3 regions of the Paenibacillus sp. LBL genome follow, and region 3 is predicted to be linked to each of the others. Evidence: predicted binding sites of a transcription regulator. Region 3 holds the regulator's gene; each other region holds the start of a gene.

The links. The regulator Rex, encoded in region 3, represses fermentation and respiration genes when NADH is low (regulators of the CRP and FNR family bind a similar motif). The targets are predictions, from matches to a motif close to TTGTGAAATATTTCACAA.
Region 1: adhE (bifunctional acetaldehyde-CoA/alcohol dehydrogenase) is a predicted target of Rex. The motif match lies at 1,744-1,761, and genes of this name have one in related genera.
Region 2: M2277_RS18325 (formate/nitrite transporter family protein) is a predicted target of Rex. The motif match lies at 1,471-1,488, and genes of this name have one in related genera.

What each region holds. Positions count from the first base shown of each region.
Region 1 covers NZ_JARXYU010000004.1:101,462-107,802, reverse strand. The annotation lists gene adhE (bifunctional acetaldehyde-CoA/alcohol dehydrogenase) at 1-1,670, opposite strand, end outside; gene M2277_RS11610 (Crp/Fnr family transcriptional regulator) at 1,947-2,672, shown strand; gene M2277_RS11605 (hypothetical protein) at 2,762-2,920, shown strand; gene M2277_RS11600 (hypothetical protein) at 2,981-3,658, opposite strand; gene M2277_RS11595 (winged helix-turn-helix transcriptional regulator) at 3,839-4,159, opposite strand; gene M2277_RS11590 (uracil-DNA glycosylase) at 4,316-4,978, opposite strand; gene M2277_RS11585 (ThuA domain-containing protein) at 5,152-5,874, opposite strand; gene M2277_RS11580 (sugar phosphate isomerase/epimerase family protein) at 5,921-6,341, opposite strand, start outside.
Region 2 covers NZ_JARXYU010000008.1:116,250-122,590, forward strand. The annotation lists gene M2277_RS18320 (amino acid permease) at 1-1,333, opposite strand, end outside; gene M2277_RS18325 (formate/nitrite transporter family protein) at 1,597-2,472, shown strand; gene M2277_RS18330 (molybdopterin-containing oxidoreductase family protein) at 2,777-4,864, shown strand; gene M2277_RS18335 (ABC transporter permease) at 5,113-6,087, shown strand; gene M2277_RS18340 (carbohydrate ABC transporter permease) at 6,115-6,341, shown strand, end outside.
Region 3 covers NZ_JARXYU010000004.1:268,868-275,208, forward strand. The annotation lists gene panD (aspartate 1-decarboxylase) at 1-72, shown strand, start outside; gene M2277_RS12495 (hypothetical protein) at 182-811, shown strand; gene dinG (ATP-dependent DNA helicase DinG) at 985-3,870, shown strand; gene M2277_RS12505 (redox-sensing transcriptional repressor Rex) at 3,934-4,599, shown strand; gene M2277_RS12510 (amidohydrolase) at 4,574-5,875, shown strand; gene M2277_RS12515 (cell wall elongation regulator TseB-like domain-containing protein) at 5,906-6,341, shown strand, end outside.

The sequences.
Region 1 (6,341 bases), 170 kb from region 3:
TCCATCGGCGAACCGCCGCCGAGGGCAATGATGCAGTCCGGCTGGAATCGCTTCAGCAACTCCGATCCGCGTTCTACCGTCGTTGTGGAAGGATCCGGCTCAACCTCCGAGAACACCTCGATAGCAACCGGCACTCTGCGCTGACGCAGATAGTGCTCTACCCGCTCTACGTAGCCAAGCTTCACCATCATCGGATCGGTTACGATAGCAACCCGGGTAATATCGGGCATTTTGGCAAGATACTGCGTGGATCCTTTTTCAAAATAGATTTTATCCGGCACTTTAAACCACTGCATATTCACGGTTCTGCGGTTCACCCTTTTCACGTTGATGAGGTTGACGGCTGTTACGTTCGACGAGGTAGAGTTACGGCCATACGAACCGCAGCCCAGCGTCAACGATGGCAGGTTCGTGTTGTAGATGTCACCAATCCCGCCTTGCGAGGATGGCTGGTTCACCAGAATACGGCAGGTCTTCATCCGGTCCGTGAATTTCATGATGATTTCCTCATTGTGCGAGTGGATGACCGACGAGTGGCCCATGCCGCCAAATGCTACCATTTCTTCCGCGCGCGTAATTCCTTCCTCTGCATTTTTCACTTTATAGCAGGCCAGAACCGGACTGAGCTTCTCGGCAGACAGTGGATATGCAGGACCTACTCCCTCCAGCTCGGCGACCAGAATTTTGGTGCTCTCCGGCACTTCAAAGCCGCAGGCCTCGGCAATCTTGAATGCCGGCTGTCCGACGATTGACGGGTTAACCGCACATTTCTCCGATACCATCGCGTGTGCAGTCAGCTTCGCCAGTTCCTCCCTGTTTACGAAATAACAGCCGCTGGCCATCATTTTTTTCTTCACTGCCGTATAGATAGGCTCCTCTATAATGACTGCCTGTTCAGAAGCACATATCATACCGTTATCAAAGGTCTTGGACAGAATCAGGTCATTTACCGCCTGATCCAGATCTGCACTCTTTTCAATGAAGCAAGGCACATTGCCGGGTCCTACACCAAGCGCAGGTTTACCGCAGCTGTAGGCTGCCTTTACCATCGCGGATCCGCCGGTAGCCAGAATGCAGGCAACATCAGGATGGTTCATCAGTGTATTGGTTTTATCCATGGAAGGAGCCTCGATCCACTGAATGCAATCGGCCGGAGCACCTTGAGCAACAGCAGCATCCCGCAATATCAGGGCAGCTTCCCTGCTGCATGCCTGTGCGGATGGATGGAATCCGAAAATGATCGGGTTTCTTGTTTTGATGGAGATCAGTGCCTTAAAAATTGTTGTGGAGGTGGGATTGGTTACCGGGGTAATCCCCATGATGATCCCGATCGGCTCCGCAATTTTCTGAAAGCTGTCAAAAGCGTTATCCTCAATGACACCCACCGTTTTGTCATACTTGATGCTGTTGTGGATGTACTCTGTGGCAAACAAGTTTTTGATAATTTTATCCTCATATACACCGCGGCCAGTTTCTTCTACAGCCATTTTTGCCAGCTGCATATGCTTATCAAGGCCTGCGATGGCCATCGCCTGCACAATCCCGTCAATTTGCTCCTGATTCAATTCCATAAACTTTTCTTTCGCCCGGTTCGCTTTGTCAATCAGACCTTGAATGTACTCCCCTGCTGTCTGTGCCTTTACTTCGATCGTTCCTTTGCTCACAGCCATATCTCTCATCCTCCCATGGTTCATGATTCTTTCTCTTCTACGGTTTGATCGTATCACAGCCATTTCTAAAATCATGTGAAATATTTCACAATATTAAAATTTATCTTTTCTGTGTGATTTATACCTGTCTTCGCCCTATTTCAAGTGAAAGAGATCACAAAGTTTGAAAATTCGCCATCATTTCCCTCTTGTTCCGCCCCACAAGTGAATGTTTTCACGTTATAATGTATTTAAAGATTAAACAGATCAAATTTTAGGATGTTAGGGGATACCAACATGAAAACTGTAGACAATGTAATGGAAATCGAAAACCTAGGGAACACTCAGTGCTTCTCGGAACAAAACCGCAACCGTCTGCTGGTCACCATGAAGGAAAGAGTACTCCCTGAAGGCTCCCATTTGTTCTGGGAAGGTGACTTCGCCGACAAGTTGTACTTCGTGAAACAAGGAAGAATTAAGTTAACCAAATCGACTGATGAAGGCAAAGAGCTTATTCTATATATGTATCATCCAGGGGATATGGTCGGTCAGGCCGATCCATTCTTCAGCACCAATCACAGCTTCTCGGCAGAGGTGCTTGAGGATAGTGTAGTCGGGGTTATCGAGCATAAGGATTTGGAGATGCTGATCTGTCAGCATTGTGATTTTGCCATTGATTTTATGAAGTGGATGGGCATTCACCACCGGATCACCCAGACCAAATTCCGTGATCTTATGATGTACGGCAAGCCGGGTGCATTAACCTCGACGCTGATTCGTCTGAGCAATACGTACGGTCAGCATCAGGCAGATGATACCATTCTCATTAATAAGAAGATTACCCACACCGATCTCTCGAACATGATTGGGGCAACCCGCGAAAGCGTGAACCGGATGCTGAGTGATCTCCGTAAAAAAGACGCCATTGAATATGCCGGTGGTATGATTGTCATCAAGGATCTACCGATGCTGCAGGAAATATGCCATTGCGAGATGTGTCCGCTCGAAATTTGCCGGATTTAATGTCACTGCGTCTCGCTGTGCATAATATACAGCCTTTTGACCACAATAAACCTTGTCTTTCCAAACCAAAATTAAAGGGAGTGCTCAGCATGCGTGAAGGTTTGATTCCTGCTGTTCTTGGAACTGTGGTTTCTGCTTCGGGTGCCGCTCTGCTTAGCAGCAAGTATAAACTTGCCGCAACCGGTATTCTCGGCTTCGGACTGGCTCATCTTGTGCTTGGTGCGATTGACCTGGTGGAACACCGGTAAACGATTGGAAAGACTGCACGTCATAAACACACCTTCCTCTAGAGGGTGTGTTTATCTATGTTATATGATCTGAGCCTCCATATAGGCTCGTTCTCCGCTTGGCACTTTCAGATAAGGCCGGATCCCGGCAAACCCCTTCGCATCCAAATCCACACCCGTCATCCAGTTTCCCTCCAGCCAGTCACTGCCCGATTGCATAATGACAGCCGGTGCCTGAATATGTTCCTGATACAAAATGACGCCACCTTGAATAGCCTTGAACGTCTTCCCTTGCTGCAACAAGGGTTCGGCACTGATGTACGTCGGCACAAAATAAGCAGCAATCACATCCAGCTCCTCCCCGTCAAAAAACGGCTCACTGCCGAGAAATGGATGGAGCATTGCAATCTTCTCATAATGGGACCAGATTATCATCTGCAGAAATCTGCCCAGACGCCCCTTATCCTGCCCGCCGGTTGTTTTTGATTTATCCGTTTCATAACCGATGAATTTCCATCCACGGGGACCCTTCACCCATTTCTGAAACATGTCGTTCACATCGCTGCAATTCCGGCTGACGGCATCCGCCGATTCTGGGCTTGTTCCGGATAAAGCCAACCACAGCGGCTCGGGCAAATACTGACTCAGCATCCGCTTGGTCTTCTCAAAAATATGAAGGACTTGCATTGAAGCGTTTTCAAGTTCTGAGATATCCTCTTGTCCATAATGAAAATGGGAGATATACGTTCGCTTGATCATGGGCTCGCCTCCTTGATTTACCGCTGGGTTATATACATCATATAGCAGGTGCATCGGATTGGTGCATGTCCACATATCTTGCTTCATTGTAAAAAAATCATACTTCAAATTTTGAAAAAAAACCCTGAAATGAGTTATCTCATGCCAGGGTTTAATCGTCAACGGGGATCTTAAGATGACTCATCTTTCGACCCATTGCTCTGCCCAGGAAGCCACTTGTTCCATTACCGGACGAAGTGCATTCCCTTTTTCAGTTAGTTCATATTCGATACGTACCGGCGTTTCCGGATAGACATGACGAATCAATATGCCTTCGCACTCCAAATCCTTCATCCGCTCCGAGAGCATTTTGTCACTCATGGACGGAATCAAATTGGAAATATCCTTAAAGCGCTTAGGCCCGCTCATCAATGTCTGAATAATCAAACCGTTCCACCGTTTGCCCAGAAAAGAAAACGCAGATTCAAAACGGGGACACATCGTAACATTTGTAACTTCCATATCTCTTCACCTCTTTACGAAGTCACCTTGTTTATAGAAACTCAATAAACTAAACCATAATTCTTGCAAAACTTACGAATTGTAAGTATGTTTCATTTTAGCATATTTTCGAGAAGCTGAAAACCACCTAGCCCCTTTTTCCCAGAAAATCAGCACTTATCCTGAAATCATCCGAGCCAATATATCCAAATCGGACTCGATCAAACGGGATAATTTCCTATTATACAGTACCGCAGCTGGATGGAACAGAGGAAAAATCATATAGGTTTCGGTTGAGAACCTATATCCAGCCGAAGCATCCTCCAGGCTAATCGCCTGTTGTACAGGGCCCTCGATCAGCTTTCCATGCAGCGATGTCACCGTTTCATGGCTTCCGATCAGCCGATGCAGCGCGGTATTTCCCATGGGAGCGATGATCTTCGGCCGGACCCATCTGATCTCTTCATCCAGCAAGGGCGCATGCGCCAAAATTTCCGCTTTGGTGGGTGTACGGTTCGAACGGCTGATGATGTTCTCACCGGACGCCCGCACGATCACCTTCTCCTTATAGGGCCTGCTTCTCATGGCACTGGTAATATACACTTGCTCCCGCGTCAAGTTCAGTCGCTCCAGATAAGCATTCATCTCCTGACCGGCCTGCCCTACAAAAGGTCTTCCTTCCAAAACCTCATGGGCCCCGGGCGCTTCTCCAACAAACATCACGGCTGCGGAGCTTGTTCCTCTCCCCAGCAGAAAACCCTCAACAGGTTGATGAGCCAGCCTGGCCTGGCATATGGCGATAATGGTGGGATCGACAGGTGCGCTTTGTACTTCATTCATGCGTACAGCCCCCTTCTTGTATAACATACAATACCCCATACTTACGTATATTCTATCCCTAGCCTCCAAAAAAATTTACGATTCTGCCGCCGCAACTGGAAAACGAGCCGAACAAGGACAGATCCTTGAACGACTCGTCGTTGTGTTTACTTAAGTACGCTTGTATAAAAGGCTTAGACTAGTACTGGAAGCGCACGAACAGGCTGGCTGTTGCCGAATGTTTGCTTACCTGCAGTTGAATGAGCCCAGTTGATAGCGTTGGTTATCACTTTCAGTACTTCGGGATTGTAGTAAGTTGGATAGGTCTCGTGTCCCGGACGGAAGTAGAAAATGTTCCCATGACCGCGCTTGAACGTACAGCCGCTGCGGAAAACTTCGCCGCCTTCGAAATTGCTGACAAATACCAGCTCATCCGGGGCTGGAATATCAAAGAACTCCCCGTACATTTCCTCATGCTCGATCATGATAGGACCCGTAATTCCCGCCGCAATCGGATGCGTTGGATTTACACTCCAGATAATTTCCTGCTCGCCGGCTTCGCGCCATTTCAAATCACAGCTCGTTCCCATCAACGCTTTGAACGGTTTGGAAAAATGCCCCGAATGAAGAACGATCAGACCCATACCGTCCAGCACGCGCTTAACGACTTTGCTGACGATCTCGTCACTAACCTGGTCATGAGCCATATGCCCCCACCACAGCAGCACATCAGTCGAATCCAGTACATCCTCAGTCAACCCGTGCTCTGGCTGATCCAGCGTTGCCGTTCTGATGATGAAATCCGGATTATGCAGACCCTCCGCCAGGGCTGTGTGAATCCCTGTCGGATATACACTCCGAACCTCATCATGGATCTTCTCGTGTACGAACTCATTCCATATGGTTACATTAAGCATGTTGCTGTTCCCCCTAATTGCGTATTCGCTAGGTTGCCCTAAGATGTTAGACCCACCACATTTCTCCGAGCGGCTCTTCGATCAGCACTTGCTGAAGGTTTTGCACCGCTTTGGAGAAGCCTTCTTCGATGGACATCAGCCCATCTTCATGTTCAATACTTACTACATAGTCATATCCAACCAGACGCAGGGCACTCATCATGTCTGCCCATTCCTTCACATCATGTCCATAACCAACGCTGCGGAACTGCCATGCACGGTCCAGCATTTTTTCATAAGACTGCATATCGGTCAGACCGTGCTTGTTCACGTTAATCGGATCGATGCTTGTATCCTTCGCATGGAAGTGATGAATAGCTCCCTCGCGGCCCAGAATTTGAATCGCTTGAACAGGATCAATTCCTTGCCACCACATGTGGCTCGGGTCAAGGTTCGCACCAATGACTTCACCCGCTGCTTCACGCAGT
Region 2 (6,341 bases), on a different contig from region 3:
TCCATACAATGAACCCGATCCAGGTAATCCACTGCAGCGTGGTCAGCAGATAGAGACAGCTGGCAACAGCAATCAAAGGCAGCCAAGGCACAAACGGCACGCGGAAGGTGCGTTTTAGATCCGGATGTGTTTTGCGCAGCACAATGATGCCGAGCGAGACGGTAATGAAGGCAAAAAGCGTGCCGATGCTGGCCAAATCCGCCAGGTTGCCAAGGGGGACAAAGCCGGACAGCAGGGCGATGCTGATACCGGACACCCAGGTGCTGAATTCCGGCGACTTCGTTTTCGGATTGACCGAGCTCATCCGTTTCGGCAGGAGTCCGTCCCGGCCGAGTGCATACAGCAGTCGGGACTGTCCGAACATGACACCCATCAGCACGGTGGTGAGTCCAGCTATGGCCCCCAGCGAGATGAAATAGGACATCCAGTCCTGCTCGATGTAGAGCAGCGCAAAGGCAACCGGGTCTTTCACATTGAGCAGGTTGTATGGTACGAGTCCTGTCAGCACCGCGGTAACCGCAATATATAACACGGACACAATCAGCAGGGAACCCAGAATGCCGATCGGGAGGCTTTTCTGTGGATGCTTGACTTCTTCGGCTGCCGTTGCAATGACATCAAAACCCACGTAGGCGAGGAAGGCAATGGCCGCTCCCGTCATGACACCTTCCATGCCAAATGGCAGGAACGGCGTCCAGTTATCCGGTTCTACATAGAATATCCCCACGCCGATAAACAGCAGAATGACGGCAACTTTCAGATAAACCATGAAGGTGTTAAGCCTTGTCGATTCCTTGGCTCCGCGCGATACAATCCACGTGATCAGAAGCGCGATAAATACAGCGGGCACATCCACATAGGTACCGTTGGCCGGATTAAAGGCATTGGTTATCGCGGTTGGCAGATGTATCCCGAAGCCCGCGAGGATGCTCTGGACGTAACCAGACCAGCTGCTGGATACCAAAGCGCTGGCGAAGCCGTATTCCAGAAGCAGGTCCCAGCCCATCAGCCAGGCAAAACCTTCGCCAAAGGTTGAATAGCTGTACGTATATGCACTGCCCGCCACCGGTACGGTGGAGGCGAATTCTGCGTAGCAGAGTGCACAGAAGGCGCACACCAGCCCCGCCAGCAGGAACGAAACGATTAATCCCGGTCCGGCATGGGTTGCGGCGGTGACGCCGGTTAATACAAAAATCCCTGTTCCCACGATAGAACCCACGCCGAGGATGATAAGGTCCATGGCACTGAGTTGTTTTTTTAATGCGGAACGTACTTCCCCACCTTGCATATTAGGGATCGGCTTCTTGCGAAGCAGATTGTGTTTCAAGCTCATAAATGGAGTCTCCTAGATGTTTATTTAGATAGATTTCCCCGATGTGTGACCCATCCATTCGACATTATAAAGAAAAACGAATTTCTTTGAAAGGGGGAATGTCTCATCTGAAGGCTGTCCTCCCCTGATGGACACAAACGTGACATAATTCACGTTCAAGGTGATGAAGCTGCGTTACAATGAAGGTAAACGATAAATAGGAAACCAAGAGCTGCATCGGACATACCCAATAGAACGAATGCAGGAGGAATGAGGAAGAGACCATGGCCTACTACAAACCTGATCGTATCGCAGAAATTACCGTGGAGACCGGTGTGAAAAAAGCACGCAATTCCACCTTAAATGTTATGATACTCGGCTTTTTGGCAGGGGCATTCATTGCGCTCGGCTTTCTGCTGGATATCCGCGTTATCGCCGGAGCATCTCCGGCCTGGGGAGGGATTGCCGGTTTTATAGGTGCGGCGGTATTCCCGGTCGGGCTTATTCTGGTATTGCTTGCAGGCGGAGAACTGCTGACGGGCAACATGATGGCGGTGTCCTTGGCCAGATTCAAGCAGCGGATTTCCACCAAGGAACTGATCCGGAATTTAGCGCTTGTCACGGTAAGCAACTTGGCGGGGGCATTGTTTGTTGCCTATTTCTTTGGCCATGTGACCGGGCTAACAGGCAGCGGCGTATACTTGGAGAAGCTGGTTAATATGGCAGGTCATAAGCTGGACGACAGCTTCCTGCAGGCGTTCTTGTCCGGCATCGGGTGCAACTGGCTTGTTGCGCTTGCCGTATGGCTCTCCTACGGATCGGATCAGATGAGCGGCAAAATTCTGGGGATCTGGTTCCCGACCATGGCCTTTGTAGCTATCGGCTTTCAGCACGTGGTGGCAAATATGTTCCTGATCCCGGCAGCGATATTCGAAGGTTATTACAGCTGGGGTCAGTATTTCATGAACTTCGTTCCGGTATGGCTTGGCAATTTTGTGGGCGGCTCGCTGTTTGTGGCCGCTGCTTACGGGTCTGTTTACTTGAAGAATAGCAATAGGGCGGAGGAGGTATCCGGCATTCACCATGACGCCGCAGCCGTGACAACGACTCCTGCTGCTGGAAGTCCTCCTGAGGTTCATTCAGCACAACAGGTATCATAATAAATTCAGTATCGATTGCAGAAAATCGCGGGCACCAAGGGAACGTCTACCATAAAAAGCAAATTCGCCATGCCGGTCTCGGGGGAGGAGACACGGCATGGCGAATTTTTTGGGAGTGGTCCATGATTTGGCAAGGAAGAGAAAGGGTCTGGGTTCCTCTTCTTTGCTCTTGATAGGAATATACCCGGCAGGGAGAAGCGTGAATCACCCTATTTAGAAAAAAATGTATGACTTTACTGGAACCCTGATGTTCTTTTAAGATAAGGGATAGGATGCAGCCGAGCAGAAGGGGGAAATGGACGAAATGACTCAAGACATGATTCAGCAGGAAAATGGCATATTTCCAGGGGTATGTCCGTTGGATTGTCCCGATACATGCGGCCTGCTGCTGCATAAAGAGAACGGGAAAATCGTCAAGGTTACCGGAGATCCCGACCATCCGGTTACGCAAGGAGCCATCTGCAATAAAGTCCGCAATATGGCACACCGGGTATACCATCCGGAGCGTGTGCTCTATCCGATGCGGAGGGTAGGCGCCAAGGGAGAGGGAGCTTTCGAACGAATCAGCTGGGATGAAGCGGTTCAGGAGATTACCACGCGCTACAAGGGGCTGATCGAGGAACACGGCTCCGAGAGCATTCTGCCTTATAGCTTCTACGGCAACATGGGCATATTGAGCGTGGACGGCATGGATCGGAGATTCTTCAACAGGCTGGGCGCCAGCCGGTTGAAGCAGTCCATCTGCAATTCGGCAGGCAGTGAAGGCTGGAAGTCCGTCATGGGCTTTAACGGAGGCACCGTGCCTGAGGTCACGGTGCTGGCTGACGTCATTATCGTCTGGGGCGGCAACATCGTCAGCACCAATATGCACCAGGTGGTGCTCGCAGAGAAAGCGCGCAAGTCCGGTGCCAAGGTCATTGTCATTGATGTTCATAAAAATCAGACCGGGCAATGGGCGGATTGGTTCATTCCGCTGTTTCCGGGCACGGATGCGGCCCTGGCCGTCGGTATCATGCACATTATGTTTCGTGATGGCATGGTGAATGAGGAGTTCCTCCAGCACTATACCCTGGGTCATGAGGAGCTGCGCGAGCATGTGAGAACATACACGCCGGCGTATGTGTCTTCCATTACCGGCGTTTCGGCTGAGGATATCGAGAAGCTGGCTGAGTTGTATGGCCGAGCCCAGGTGTCTTATATCCACATCGGAAACGGACTTCAGCATCACGATAATGGCGGATTGACGGTACGCAGCATAGCGGCGCTTCCTGCTTTGACCGGACAATGGCTCAAGCGGGGCGGAGGTGCCTCCAAGTCGAATGGCGGCTATAACAGTATGGACAGCGATGCACTGGAGCGCCCGGATCTGAGACCGAATCCCGAGGCCCGAACCATCAACATGAACCGGATTGGCGAGGCGCTTGCGATGACCGAGCAGCCGATTAAGTCCGTGTTCGTTTATTGCAGCAATCCGCTCGTTGTCGCTCCAGATACGGAGCGGGTGCGCGAAGGTTTTGCACGGGAAGATCTGTTTACCGTTGTACATGACCTGTTTATGACGGACACAGCGAAATATGCAGATATCGTGCTTCCGGCAACCTCTTCATTTGAGAATACGGATCTGTTCAGTTCCTATTGGCATCAGTACATCCAGCTTCAGGAGCCGGTCATTCCAGCGCTTGGGGAGAGCAAGAGCAATGTGGAGCTGTTCTCGTTGCTGGGACGGGCCATGGGTTTCAATGAGCCTGCTTTCTATGAGACAGAAGAAGAGATGATTGCAAGGGCGCTCGACTATCCGGACAACCCTTATCTGAACGGCGTTACCTTGGACAAGCTGAAAGCGCACCGCCACGTGAAGCTCGACATGACCCCGCTGGAGACGTATCTGGACCGTCTGCCGACGCCTTCCGGCCGGATTGAGCTGTATTCGGCACAGCTGGAAGCAGCCGGTCTTCCGCCTCTTCCGACTTACGTGCCATTGAAGGAAGGATATGATGGCGTGAGGCGAGGCCGCGGGCATCAATATCCGCTGATGTTCATCTCCCCGCCGAATCACAATTTCCTGAATTCAACCTTTGCGAATGTGGAGAAACATCAGAAGCTGGAGAAGGAGCCCGCACTGCAGATCCATCCGGAGGATGCAGCGGAGCGCGGGTTACAGGATGGAGATATGGTTACGGTATATAATGACCGCGGAACCTATGAGGTCCGGGCGAAGGTAACGGATAAAATGCTGCCGGGCACCGTGGTCAGTCAAGGCTTGTGGTGGGAAGGCGAAGGCCGGAAGCAGCGTGCTAACGCCCTTACGCCGGACAGGCTGTCCGACATGGGCGAAGGGGCCACCTTTTTCTCGACGGTAGTCGAGGTCAGGGCTAAAGAGAAGGGTATCTAAAAGATGAATACGAGACTGTCTTGAAGGTCTATATGACCTGAAGGCAGTCTTTTTTTATAGATAAGAAAGTGGGGGGCTGAAAGTGATAACACATTCCGGTGGAAGTATAAAAAATCGGGGTTTTGTTATATAGCTTGAATAAATTTCCATAGGTAGAATGGTACTAAGTCAATTGCAAGCGGTTTCGGAATGGCAGAAATTCAGAGACCCGGCATGCGTTTAGATCAATTCGTAACGGGAGGATAAATATGCCGCAAGCTACTGCAGAACAGCAATCACCCATTTCCCGGCAGCCCAAAGTTCACAGTAAAAGTTTCCTCAGACGCTTGATGAAGCAATGGGATGTTCAGCTCATGGTGTTACCCGGGGTCATTCTGGTTTTCATTTTTGCCTATATGCCCATGTATGGCGTAATAACCGGTTTTATGGATTATAACCTGTTCACCGGATCAAGGATTTGGGATAACCCGTGGGTCGGTTTTAAGCATTTCGAAGCCTTTTTTGCCGCCCCCGAGTTTGAGAGGATTTTGCGCAACACGATTGTCATCAGCCTGTTGAAGTTCGTTATCGGATTTCCGGCACCGATCATACTGGCGCTTTTACTGAACGAAGTTCGCCATATGTTGTTCAAAAGAGTGATTCAAACGATCACGTATCTGCCCTATTTCTTATCGTGGGTCATCGTTGCGGGGTTTGCCACCGCCTTGCTATCCACGGAAAATGGAAGCATCAATATTTTGCTGGAGCGCATAGGGGCCATTGATGAACCGATCAATTTTCTCTCGTTGAAAGAATATTTCTGGTCGATCCTCATTTCGGCCAACGTATGGAAGGATATCGGATTTAACTCGATTGTATTCCTGGCTGCGATTGCAAGCATTGATCCTGCTCTGTACGAGGCTGCAGATATCGACGGGGCAAGCAAGGCGAAGCAGATCTACTTGATTACGCTTCCCTCGATTATGCCGGTAGTCATTATCTTTATGATTCTTGCCATCGGCAACTTGCTCAACGCAGGCTTTGAGGACATCTTGCTCCTGGCATCCAATCCTGTGCTAAGGCCGGTATCTGATGTGATTGATACGTATGTCTATCGGGTAGGCTTGGGGTCACATCGCTATTCTTATGCGGTTGCTATCGGATTGTTCAAGGCAATCATCAGTGTAGGACTGCTAACGATCGCGAACTATCTGGCTCGAAGATCTGGTAACAGCTTATGGTAAGAATCAGCAGCCCTCAGGAGGTACGGCATGTTAAAAAGAATTAGCTTTGGTGACAAGGTCATGCTCATTGTGGTATACGCGTTGCTCAGTCTACTCGCCTTCACGGCACTCTATCCGTTCTGGAATGCGGTGGCTGTTTCTTTCAATGTAGGTGTGGATACCGCCAAGGGAGGGGTCACCTTCTGGCCACGAGAATTCACACTCGAAAATTACAAAATCATACTGCAAGATGAAAGACTGCTTAACGGGTTTCT
Region 3 (6,341 bases):
GTTGTGATTGTCGACGAAATGAATAAGCCGGTTACGACGGAGTATCGCGAAGTCCACGCGGCGGTTCTCTAAGAGCCAAAATGTGACGGAAGCCCAAAGGGATGAAAAGACCGACTTCTACAGAAAATGAGTTCAGGTCGATGCACTGATCTCATTTTTCCGCTAAGGGTGGGATGCAGCTATGTTTCAACATGTATTCGCTGAAATGAACAACATGTTAGATGAAATTGTGAAGCATTACCCTTCTGCACAAGGTCCCCAAAAACAGGCGCTGGTACAAAACTGGAACATGCTCAAAAGCATGAGTGAAGCAATTATCGAGGAGTGGCTCCAATTTGAAGAGAAGATGGCCATTTTCCGCGAAAATGCCGTATCACCCCCGGTTTTTCCGCCGACCGAAGCGCCTGAATTGCAGCTTGATGCTTTTATCCGTGGCCAAGGTTATTACAAGTTGTTGATGTTCCAGCCGGCAATACAGCAGTTTGGGGCTGCCGCTGTGGTATTTCCGGAGAGCCTTCTGATCAAGCTGTACATTGCGATGTCCCATCTTTATATGGGGCAGACAGCTCAGGCATCTGATGTATTGATGTCCATTCTGCCGCTGGCAGATAACAAGAAGCTCCGGGCGATGATCTACAATGCACTTGGATGCATCGAGGTATTGAATGGACAACAAGGGAAGGCCGAAGAAAATTTCGCACTGGCAATTCACAGCGATCCGACTCTGCCCGATCCCATTATTAATCTGGAGGTCTGCAAGAAGAACCGCGGTGAACTTCAGTACGGCAGCCAACTGATCTCTTTGCTGTAGAAGAAAAAGCCTAACAAGAAGCGATGCCAGAGCTCATTCTAAAGAGACTTTGGCATCGCTTTTTGCCGTGTGAAGCAGGAAGGGGAGGATGAGGGGATTTTTTACCCGGAATGTTCAAAACCCGCAACTTCTGGTATGCTGTTAATTAGTCTGGAGGAAAGGGATTTAGTCGAATGAAATTTGCCGTATTGGATTTTGAAACCACGGGCAACCAGTCTGCAGATGAGATTATTCAGGTCGGACTGGCCATCATCGAAGAGGATCGAAGTATATCCCGCGTGTACGGCACTTATGTCAATCCCGGGATTCCAATCCCTCCGTTTATCACCGGTTTGACCGGTATTTCTGACAGCGATGTAGCGGACGCTCCATCCCTAGAGGAAATGATGATGGAACTTGTGCCCATGCTCGACGATGTGGTATTGGTTGGGCATAACGTAGCTTTTGATTTTAATTTTTTGCAAAATGCACTCGATCGCTGTGGCTATTTACCGTTCAGCGGTCGGATTCTAGATACGATGCACTTCTTGAAAATATGCTTCCCTTCGCTTTCTTCATATCAGCTTGGAATGGTGTCTTCCCATTTCGGCCTGGAGCATGACCGTCCGCATCAAGCGGACAGCGATGCACTTGCAACGGCCTATGCGCTGCTGAAATGTCTGGAGGAGATCGATGAGCTTCCGCTCTTGACCATTCAACGGTTAAGTGATCTTTTTGCTGATGAGGATAGCGATTTGGCCTGGTTCTTTGACGGAATCCGGGCGGAACGGGAATTCCAAGCTGTACAGGGCGGAGATACCCATACGTATTATCGCCAGTTTGCGCTGGCTGTTGATGATTGGAACGATATTGCACCCGCAAGGGACGAATCGGAGCCGAACCCACTGGCTGATGTGAGCTTCGAACAGTACATGAGCGATGTCCGGGACCGTCTGAAGGAAACGCTGCCTCATTACGAGAGCAGAGACGCTCAGGATATGATGTTCCAAGAAGTGATGCAGGCACTGGATGATAATAAACATCTGTTGATTGAAGCAGGCACGGGAACAGGGAAGTCCCTCGGCTATTTGCTGCCTTCGATCTATCAAAGTGTGAAGCAGGAACAGAAGGTCATGGTCAGCACGCATACAATCAATCTTCAAGAACAGCTGCGTGACCGGGATATACCGCTGCTCACTCAGGTTGTTCCTTTTCCCTTTAAAGCAGTTATTTTTAAGGGGAGAGGACATTATTTGTGTTTGAGAAAATTTGAACATAAAATAAATAGAAGAGATTTTCATTCGCCGAAGGAAGATGTGATCATTGCAGCGCAGATGCTGGTCTGGCTGACACAGACAGAAAACGGCGACGATGAAGAACTGAACCTCGGCGGCCGTGGCGGAGATTTCTGGGAGACGATCTCCAGCGATTCGGATTCCTGTCTTGGACGTGCCTGCCCATGGTTCCGCAAATGCTACTACCACAGGGCCAAACATGAAGCGGGCGTTGCCGACGTGGTCATTACGAACCATTCGAAGCTGTTCACTGACGTTAAAGCCAATCATCAGCTGCTGCCAAGTTATGAACGCCTCGTCATTGACGAAGCACATCATCTTGAGGACGTTGCGGGCAAGCACCTTGGCTTGCAAATGAAATATTTTACGGTTGTGCATACGTTGACCCGGATGTACAAGGACAGCCGCAGCGGACAGCTTCCCGCGCTTCGCCAGCTGCTTCAGGCTTCACCGCATGAGAAGGCCGTAGAATGGTCTTCTGTCATTGACCGTATGTATCCAGATCTCATCACGGCCAAAGAAAATTGGGATCGTCTCAGCGATCAGCTGTTTGCGCTGCTGCCGGAACGCGGGGATGCATCTCCAGGAGACGCGGGCCAATTCTCACTTCGGTTATCGCCTCTCAAGAAACCGAAGGATTGGCAATCGCTGGCCGAGCTGGAGCATCAGATTCATGTGACCCTGGGTGACGTTGTGCGCAAGGGTGACAAGCTGATTGCTGAAATGAAGGAAGATCTGGATGATTACAGTGCAGACAGCTTGCTTACGGATCTGTCCGGACTGTTTAAAGACCTGGCTGCTCACCGTGAGGACTTGCGCTCCTTCATGGCTCTTAATGATGAGGGTACGGTATACTGGATGGAGGCTAATGGCAATTTCCGCAGTAAATCGCTGCAGCTCTATGCAGTGCCTGTTGATGTAAGCACTCATTTAAAGGAATTGTTTTTTGATAAAAAACAAAGCGTCATTCTGACATCGGCTACCTTGTCGGTGGATAAATCGTTCCAGTTCATGATCGAGAATCTGGGTCTTCAGGAAGCGGCTGACGCCGGTAATCTGAACACGGTTCAGCTGCCGTCTCCGTTTAATTACAGAGAACAAGCGCTGCTTGTCGTTCCGCGTGATTTTCCGAGCGTGAAGGGATCGGTCGGGGATGCCCTCTTTGTGAACACACTTGTGCAGTCACTGGCCGAAACGGCGATCGCTACCCATGGAAGGATGCTCGTTCTGTTCACCTCTTACCGGATGCTGCGTCAGGTGCATGAGCCACTGAAGGAAGCATTGGCATTAAGCGACATTGCGGTGCTGGGGCAAGGAATGGACGGGACCAGTCGAACCAAGTTGATTCGACGCTTCCAGGAGAGCAGCGCATCGGTGCTCCTTGGCACCAGCTCCTTCTGGGAAGGGGTCGACATTCCGGGCGAGGCGTTGACCTGTCTTGCTATTGTACGGCTGCCTTTCCAGCCGCCGAATCATCCGCTGGTGGAAGCCAAGAGTGAACTGCTGCAGCAGCAGAAAAAGAACCCCTTCATGAAGCTTTCCGTTCCGCAAGCGGTTATTCGGTTCAAGCAAGGGTTTGGCCGCCTGGTCCGGACGGCACAGGATAAAGGGATCGTGATTGTATACGATACCCGGGTGATTGAATCCTATTACGGGAAATATTTCTTATATTCCTTGCCAGGACCTAAGATGGAGCATATGCCGACAGAGGGAATTGTTCCACGCATCTCGGAATGGCTTCAGGAAGAGGTCGAGGTTGGGGCAGATAACCAAACCGATGAATGATAGCTAAACGAAGAATGAAAATGCAAGAGATGTAGTTATTAACCTTTACTAGGGGGAGCATGCATGAAATCGGAAAAAATTTCGGAAGCCGTGGTCCGCAGATTACCTGTATATTTGCGCTATTTGAATGAGCTTCAGAAGCGGGAGGTCTCAACTGTTTCATCCCAGGAGCTGGGGCAGAAACTGGATCTGAATCCTGCTCAAATTCGTAAGGACCTGGCGTATTTCGGTGATTTTGGACGGAAAGGGATCGGGTATGATGTTTCCTATTTGATTGAGAAGATTCGCCAGATTCTGAAGCTGGACCAGAAGATTAATGTAGCATTGGTTGGAGCCGGTAATCTTGGACATGCATTATCCAATTACAATGCATTCCTGAAGGATAATATGAAGATTGTGGCTATTTTCGATTCATATTCCCCCAAAGTTGGTATGAAAATCAACAACTTGACGGTTCAGCCGATGGAAGAGCTTGAGAAAACCGTACATGAATACGGCATTCGTATCGGGATTATTACCGTTCCGGATTTTGAGGCGCAAAACGTAGCTAATCAGCTTATTGCAGCAGGCATCGAAGCGATTCTGAATTTTGCGCCAACCATCCTGAAAGCTCCACCTCATATCCGTATTCATACGGCCGATTTTACAACCGATTTGCAGAGCTTGGCTTATTATTTGGACAACGGTAAGGAGGAAGCTTCACATGACGACAACGAAGTGGATGGTTAAGAACGGTACTTTTGCTGTGCTTGAGGATGGAAGATCCGTTCTTCGTGGATACATGGTTGTTGAGAATGACCGCATTACCTATCTTGGTGAGGAACAGCCGCCGGTAGAGGAAGGAACCGAGATTATCGACGGCACACATCTGTTGTTCCTGCCTGGTTTGGTAAATACCCATGGACATGCTGCCATGTCACTGCTCCGCGGTTATGGAGACGATTTGGCGCTGCAAGTATGGCTGCAGGAAAAAATGTGGCCGATGGAAGCCAAATTCACGGCCGATGATGTTTACTGGGGAGCCTCTCTTTCCGTGCTGGAGATGATCAAGGGCGGAACCACAACTTTTGTGGATATGTATGATCACATGGACCAGGTTGCTAAGGTGGTAGAGGATTCAGGAATGCGCGGTGTCCTGACCCGTGGCGTTATCGGATTATGTCCGCCTGAGGTTCAGCAGCAAAAACTGGATGAGGCGGTTGCATTTGCGAAGGACTGGCACGGCAAAGCCGATGGCAGAATCACAACGATGCTCTCGCCGCATGCACCGTATACGTGTCCACCGGATCTAATTGAAAAATTCGTCCAAGCATCCCATGATTTGAATCTGCCGCTGCATACACATATGTCGGAAACGGACACGGAAGTGGCCCAGAATGTGAATGACTACGGACTCCGTCCCGTTGCGCATCTGGAGAAGCTGGGCATGTTCTCTCGTCCTACACTTCTGGCGCACGCCGTCCATTTGACTGATGAAGAGATCGAGATTTTGGCTAAATATCAAGTCGCGGTCTCTCATAATCCAGGCAGTAATCTGAAGCTTGCCAGTGGTATAGCGCGCGTGCCTGCACTACTGAAAGCCGGCGTTACCGTGTCCCTGGGTACCGACGGACCAGCGAGCAATAACAATCTGGATATGTTTGAAGAGATGCGTCTGGCTGCATTGATCCATAAAGGGGTAAGCGGTGATCCTACGGCCATTCCAGCAGCCGAAGCACTACGGATGGGTACGGAGTATGGAGCCAAATCGGCTTTCATTGAAGATATAGGCACACTTGCCGTCGGCATGAAGGCGGATATGATCGCGTTGAATACAGATCAGGCGCACTTCCTTCCTCGAACCGATTATGTGTCCCATGCGATCTATTCAGCCAGTGCAAAGGATGTAGAGCATGTATGGGTTGACGGCAAGCAGGTAGTGAAAAATGGCGCCAGCCTTACCCTCGACGAGGAACGTATTCGCCGGGAAGCCCAGTCTGCATTTGAGCGTCTTACAACCCTCTAGGGAATAATCAAGGGGAGCGAGGAAGACGGATTGAAGAAAAAAACGAAGTGGATATTGCTAAGTGTATCCGGAGTGCTGCTCTTGCTGCTAGGTCTGCAGCTCTACTATTCGCATGTCATGAAGGACACTTGGAATGAAGAGAGAATGGCAATCAACGCTTCCAAACAGCATGGCGGTTTGGTTTCGACAGGAAAGACCTATAAATCGGTGTGGGGCGAGGACAACAATTACTGGGTTGTCAGCGGCAAGGATAAAGACAATCAGGACCGAATGGTCTGGGTGAAATTCACCGATGATAATGTACCGGTTGACGGTGCCGATGCGGTGCAGTCTGTCTTATTGAGTTCCGGAATGTCAGAAGCACAGATACTGGATCAGATTCACAATGATTTGCCAGGAGCAACCATTAAGAGATTGCTGCCGGGTATGTATGAAAATGAGTTTGTATGGCAGCTCCAGTACGAAA